3 regions of the Pseudomonas sp. LS.1a genome follow, and region 1 is predicted to be linked to each of the others. Evidence: predicted binding sites of a transcription regulator. Region 1 holds the regulator's gene; each other region holds the start of a gene.

Region 1 (2,200 bases):
TCGGCGATGACGGTGGCGACCTTTTCCAGGGCGCGCTTCTTGCTGCCGCCCGGCACGTTCACGAGGGAACGGCCGGGGGTCAGGATGGTTTCAAGTCGGATCATGGATGAGGGGGATCAGCGGGCAGCTGCACCTTGCAGCAGGCTTTGCTGTTTTTCCTTGTGTTTTTTCAGTTGGCGGTCGAGCTTGTCGGCCAAGGCATCGATCGCTGCATACATGTCTTCGTGTTCGGCGTTGGCAACCACTTCGCCGCCGGGAATCTGCAAGGTCGCCTCGACCTTCTGCTGCAGCTTCTCGACTTTCATGATGACCTGCACGTTGGTGATCTTGTCGAAGTGACTTTCCACGCGAGCGAGCTTTTCAAGCACATAATCGCGCAGTGGCTGGGTGACTTCTACATGCTGTCCACTGATATTGACTTGCATACAGCTTCTCCTTTGTTGCCCGTGCATAAAGAGGCAGGTCTTGCACCTGCCCCACAAACGCTGTGGTACATCTCAGGGGCTACATCAGTCGCTTGCGCTCGCTCGACGGTGCGATGCCGAGGGACTCGCGGTACTTGGCGACGGTGCGACGGGCTACCTGGATGCCTTGTGCCTCCAGTAAACCAGCGATCTTGCTGTCACTCAATGGCTTTTTCTGATTTTCCGCCGCAACCAGTTTCTTGATGATCGCGCGGATCGCCGTGGACGAGCATTCTCCGCCTTCGGAGGTGCTGACGTGGCTGGAGAAAAAGTATTTCAGTTCGTAGATGCCACGCGGTGTATGCATGTATTTCTGCGTGGTAACCCGCGAAATGGTCGACTCGTGCATGCCCACCGCTTCGGCGATGTCATGCAGCACCAACGGCTTCATCGCTTCGTCACCGTGGTCAAGGAAGCCGCGCTGGTGCTCGACGATCTGCGTGGCCACCTTCATCAGGGTTTCGTTGCGGCTTTGCAGGCTCTTGATGAACCAGCGCGCTTCCTGCAGCTGGTTGCGCATGAAGGTGTTGTCGGCGCTGGTGTCGGCCCGGCGCACGAACCCGGCGTACTGCGGGTTGACGCGCAGGCGCGGGATGGCCTCCTGGTTCAGTTCCACCAGCCAGCGGTCGCTATCCTTGCGCACGATGACGTCGGGCACCACGTACTCAGGCTCGCTGGACTCGATCTGCGAGCCAGGGCGCGGGTTGAGGCTTTGTACCAGCTCGATGACCTGGCGCAGCTCGTCTTCCTTGATTTTCATGCGACGCATCAGCTGGCTGTAGTCACGGCTGCCGAGCAGGTCGATGAAATCTGTGACCAGGCGCTTGGCTTCGGTCATCCACGGGGTGTTGGCGGGCAGCTGGCGCAGTTGCAGCAACAGGCATTCGCCCAGGCTGCGGGCGGCAATGCCGGCGGGCTCGAACTGCTGGATGCGGTGCAGCACCGCTTCGACCTCGTCCAGTTCGATATCCAGCTCCGGGTCGAAACCGGCGCAGATTTCCTCGAGAGTGTCTTCCAGGTAGCCCTGGCCGTTGATGCTGTCGATCAGGGTGACGGCGATCAGGCGGTCGGTGTCGGACATCGGTGCCAGGTTCAGCTGCCACAGCAGGTGGCTTTGCAGGCTTTCGCCGGCCGATGTGCGGGTGGTGAAGTCCCACTCGTCGTCATCGTTGCTTGGCAGGCTGCTGGCACTGGTCTGGTAGATGTCTTCCCAGGCCGTGTCGACTGGCAGTTCGTTGGGGATGCGCTCGCTCCACTCACCGTCTTCCAGGGTGTCGGCACTGGTGGTGCTTTCCTGGAAGCTGTTGTCCTGGACTTCGGCGGCCGGCTTGTTCTCGGCGTTGTCCGCCATCGGGTCGCTGTTGTCGAAGTCGTCGCCGTCTTCCTGACGTTCGAGCATCGGGTTCGACTCCAGCGCTTCCTGGATTTCCTGTTGGAGGTCCAGGGTGGAGAGCTGGAGCAGGCGGATGGCCTGTTGCAACTGCGGTGTCATCGTCAGTTGCTGGCCCATTTTTAGGACGAGCGATGGTTTCATGGCTGGGGCTTAATACCTTGTTCGCCGGCGCGCATGCGCCATCCACTACACGAGGGCGCCGGGGCGCCAGATCAAGCAAGTTTTATGCCTTAAATTGTAGCGTTTGCCTAGAGCACTGTAACAACTTTACCCGCTGTTTCAGGGCGATTTGCCAGTACTCCAGGCGCGTGCCGGGCTCAGAGCCGGAACTCGTGGCCCAGGT
Region 2 (2,200 bases), 320 kb from region 1:
GTTGGCTTCGTCAATGAAGCGGTAGCTGCGTGCCCCCGGGGTGGCACCATGGGCATCGCCGATGGAGCCGACATCCACGCCCAGCAACTTGAGCTTGGTGGACATGTCGGCACCGGTGAATTCGCCAGCGGCTTCCCCCATCAGCAGCGCCGCCAGGTTGCGCGCCATGCTGTAGCCCGGGGCAACCAGGCCGAACACGCTGCCGTTCCACGAGGCGCACTCACCGATGGCGAAAATGCGTGGGTCGCTGCTGCGGCAGTGGTTGTCGATCACCACCCCGCCACGCGCGGCGATATCCAGGCCACAGGCACGGCCCAGGGCATCCTGCGGGCGGATACCCGCGGAGAACACGATCAGGTCGGTTTCCAGGTGCTCGCCGCCATCGAAGTTCATGCGGTAGCGGTAGTCTTCCCCCGCACTGATCGACTGGGTGGCACGCGACAGATGCACACCCACGCCCAGCGCTTCGATCTGTGCCTTGAGCGCGGCGCCGCCCTCGCCGTCCAGCTGCACCGGCATCAGCCGTGGGGCGAACTCCACCACATGGGCTTCCAGGCCCAGCGACTTGAGGGCGTTGGCCGCTTCCAGGCCAAGCAGGCCACCGCCCACTACCACGCCACGGCGGGCGCTGGCTGCGGCAGCGCGGATGGCGTCGAGGTCGTCGAGGGTGCGGTAGACCAGCCGAGCATTGCCGCTGGAGCCTTCGATCGGTGGCACGAAGGGATAGGAGCCTGTGGCCAGCACCAGGTGGTCGTAACCGTAGCGGCCCTCAGCAGTGACCACTTCGCCGCACTCACGGTCAATTTCCAGTACCGCTTCGCCGAGGTGCAGGTGCACACCGTTGGCGCCGTAGAAGTCCTGCCCGCACAGGGCCAGGGTTTCGGCACAGCTGCCGCCGAAGTACTCGGACAAGTGCACGCGGTCGTAGGCGCGTTGGCGCTCTTCGCCGAACACATGCACCTCGAAGCGCTGCAGGGCGCCGCGGCTGACCAGTTGTTCGACGCAATGGTGGCCGACCATGCCGTTGCCGACGATGACCAGTCGCTCTCGTTGCCCGCTGCTCGCTGTTGCCTTCATAAGCCGATCCTCGATCAAAAAAAAAGCGCCTGGAGCCGAAGCTCCAGGCGCCTTTGCCTGTATTCATCGCGGTAGTGGGCCCGGGTTGATCGCCGTTGATCAGTGGGCTTTGTTGTAACTGGGATAAAGCAGGGACTGTGCCAACCCTGTTTCCTGTACTGGCCTCTTCGCGGTGTACGACCGCTCCCACAGGGTCCTCCACGTTTTTTCAGACCTTTGCAGTACCTGTGGGAGCGGGCGTGCCCGCGAAGAGGCCAGCACAGCAAGTGCACATTCCAAGTGCATCACTCCCCATCTTGGCGCACATCAATACACATCCCGCCGATACCGCCTGGCCTTGCCCAGCGCTTCGACATAAGCCCCCGCCGCCGCCGCATCCATGCCGCCATGCTCGGCCACGATGGCCCGCAACGCCGCATCCACATCCCTGGCCATGCGCTGCGCATCGCCACACACAAAGAAGTACGCCCCCGCCTCCAGCCACCGCCACAACTGCGCGCCCTGTTCGAGCATGCGCTGCTGCACGTAGACCTTCTCGGCCTGGTCGCGTGAAAACGCCGTGTCCAGCCGCAAGTGCCCTGCAGCCTGCCAAGCTTGTAGCTGCTCCTGGTAATAGAAATCGGTGGCCGCGTACTGCTCGCCGAAGAACAGCCAGTTAGCCCCTTTCGCCCCGCGTGCCTCTCGTTCTTCGAGGAAAGCCCTGAACGGCGCAATACCAGTGCCGGGGCCGACCATGATCACCGGCACGCAGTCATCCTCGGGCAGGCGGAAGTGCTTCGACACCTGCGGGAAGATGGCCACCTTCAGCGCCTGTGCGCGGTCGGCAAGAAAGCTTGAACACACCCCTTTGCGCGCACCATAGCGCACCGTGGAAACGGTCAGGTGCACCTGCTCCGGGTGCGCCAGCAGGCTGGAGCTGATCGAATAGAGGCGCGGCTGCAACGGTTTGAGCAGGGCCAGCCAGCTGGCCAGCGGCAACTGCTGGGGGAAGGCGCGCAACACATCGACCAGTTGCCGGCCCCACAACCAGTCCTGCAGCTCGGCCTTGCACTCGGGCTGCAGCAGGCGCTGCAGGTCCGGGGCATTGCTGGCGAAGGCCTGCAACTGCTGCGCGGTGACCTTG
Region 3 (2,200 bases), 1.4 Mb from region 1:
CGCTTGTAGGAGTTGGTCGACGGGTTGGTGAAGCCGTTCAGGGCCTTACCGTGCTTGATGATACCGCCGATGAAGTACAGGGCGGTGTCGGACAGGCCGGCATAGCCTTCACCCGAGAAGGTGTTCTTGCCGTCTTTCCAGATCGACATGTGCACGTGCATGCCCGAGCCGTTGTCGCCGTACAGTGGCTTCGGCATGAAGGTGGCGGTACGGCCGTAGGCGTCGGCAACGTTGTGCACGACGTATTTCAGCGCCTGTACTTCGTCAGCCTTCTTCACCAGGGTGTTGAACTTGACGCCGATTTCGTTCTGGCCGGCAGTCGCCACTTCGTGGTGGTGAACTTCGACGGTCTGGCCCATCTCTTCCAGTGCGTTGCACATGGCAGTACGGATTTCGTGGTCGTGGTCGAACGGCGGAACCGGGAAGTAGCCGCCTTTCACGCCCGGACGGTGGCCTTTGTTGCCGCCTTCCACGTCAGCGCCAGTCATCCACGAGCCTTGCTCGGAGAAGATCTTGAACATCGAGCCGGAGATGTCCGACTGGAACTTCACTTCGTCGAAGATGAAGAACTCAGGCTCTGGGCCTGCGAATACGGTGTCACCGATGCCGGTGCTCTTCAGGTACTCTTCGGCGCGCTTGGCGATGGCACGTGGGTCGCGATCGTAGCCCTGCATGCTCGACGGGTCGACGATGTCGCAGGTGATGATCAGGGTTGGCTCTTCGGTGAACGGGTCCAGTACGGCAGTTTCGTCGACCGGCATCAGGATCATGTCGGATGCTTCGATGCCTTTCCAGCCAGCGATGGAGGAACCGTCGAACATCTTGCCGACTTCGAAGAAGTCGTCTTCCAGCGCATCACGCGCCGGCATGGTCACGTGGTGCTGAGTGCCTTTGGTGTCCGTGAAACGCAGATCAATCCACTTGACGTCATGATCTTTGATGAGTTGAACCGACTTCGACATGTTGTCCTCCGGATGGTCTAGAGCGCGGTGGGCCGCTGCCCTGGAAAAAGGGTGTTGCCGGGCGCGGATAGTCGGCCAAGCTATACCTGCCTCACAAGGGAGCAAATTGCATGCCAGTGCCCGAAAATGGCGAGGGCGGGATAAAAGGGGGCGTTTGTGGGCATTTGGCGGTGGGGTGGCGGTGGGAAATGCACCCTTAAGATGCGAATTTTGGTAGCAGTGCACCAATAGTGTGCATTGCTTGAGTTGTATGCTTTTCTTGAGGGCCTCTTCGCGGGTGAACCCGCTCCCACAGGGGATAGCACAACCTTGGAATTGTGTGCGGTCCCTGTGGGAGCGGGTTTACCCGCGAAAGGGCCGGAGCTGGCAGCACAAAACCCGCCTCCTGCATTTATCTGAAAGCTTCTGATCAAAAGTTGGTCAAATCCTGAGCAATTTCCGCTATAATTCGCGCCCCTCATTTTCGGCAGGCCCTGCGCGCGCTGTTAACCAATGAAACTTATCGTCAAAGTCTTCCCAGAAATCACCATCAAGAGCCGGCCGGTGCGCAAGCGCTTCATCCGCCAGCTCGGCAAGAACATCCGCAACGTGCTCAAGGACCTCGACCCTGAGCTGGTGGTCGATGGTGTCTGGGATAATCTCGAAGTGGTCACCCGCGTCGAAGACGAAAAAGTCCAGCGCGAGATGATCGAGCGCCTCACCTGCACCCCGGGTATCACCCACTTCCTGCAGGTAGAGGAATACCCGCTCGGCGACTTCGACGACATTGTCGCCAAGTGCAAGCACCACTTCGGCCACCTGCTGGCCGGCAAGCACTTCGCCGTGCGCTGCAAGCGCGGCGGCCACCACGACTTCACCTCGATGGACGTCGACCGTTACGTCGGCAGCCAGCTGCGCCAGCAGTGCGGCGCCGCCGGCATCGAGCTGAAGAACCCGGAAGTGCTGGTGCGCATCGAGATCCGCGACCAGCGCCTGTACGTGATCCACAACCAGCACCAGGGCATCGGCGGTTATCCGCTGGGCGCCCTGGAGCAGACCCTGGTGCTGATGTCCGGTGGCTTCGACTCCACCGTGGCGGCCTACCAGATGATGCGCCGTGGCCTGATGACCCACTTCTGCTTCTTCAACCTCGGTGGCCGTGCCCACGAGCTGGGCGTGATGGAAGTGGCCCACTACCTGTGGAAGAAGTTCGGCAGCAGCCAGCGCGTGCTGTTCATCAGCGTGCCATTCGAGGAAGT

What was found. The regulator sigma-54, encoded in region 1, starts transcription at its own class of promoters, with help from an activator protein. The targets are predictions, from matches to a motif close to ANTGGCATNNANNTTGCTNT.
Region 2: the regulator sigma-54 is predicted to act here: its motif matches at 1,203-1,222, upstream of nirB (nitrite reductase large subunit NirB).
Region 3: the regulator sigma-54 is predicted to act here: its motif matches at 1,061-1,080, upstream of glnA (type I glutamate--ammonia ligase).

Annotation. Positions count from the first base shown of each region.
Region 1 is NZ_CP092827.1:1,030,344-1,032,543, forward strand. Features, by position in the region: gene ptsN (PTS IIA-like nitrogen regulatory protein PtsN) at 1-104, opposite strand, end outside; gene hpf (ribosome hibernation-promoting factor, HPF/YfiA family) at 117-425, opposite strand; gene MKK04_RS04760 (RNA polymerase factor sigma-54) at 505-1,998, opposite strand; gene lptB (LPS export ABC transporter ATP-binding protein) at 2,175-2,200, opposite strand, start outside.
Region 2 is NZ_CP092827.1:1,353,882-1,356,081, reverse strand. Features, by position in the region: gene nirB (nitrite reductase large subunit NirB) at 1-1,077, opposite strand, end outside; gene MKK04_RS06305 (bifunctional nitrate reductase/sulfite reductase flavoprotein subunit alpha) at 1,384-2,200, opposite strand, start outside.
Region 3 is NZ_CP092827.1:5,335,809-5,338,008, reverse strand. Features, by position in the region: gene glnA (type I glutamate--ammonia ligase) at 1-962, opposite strand, end outside; gene thiI (tRNA uracil 4-sulfurtransferase ThiI) at 1,455-2,200, shown strand, end outside.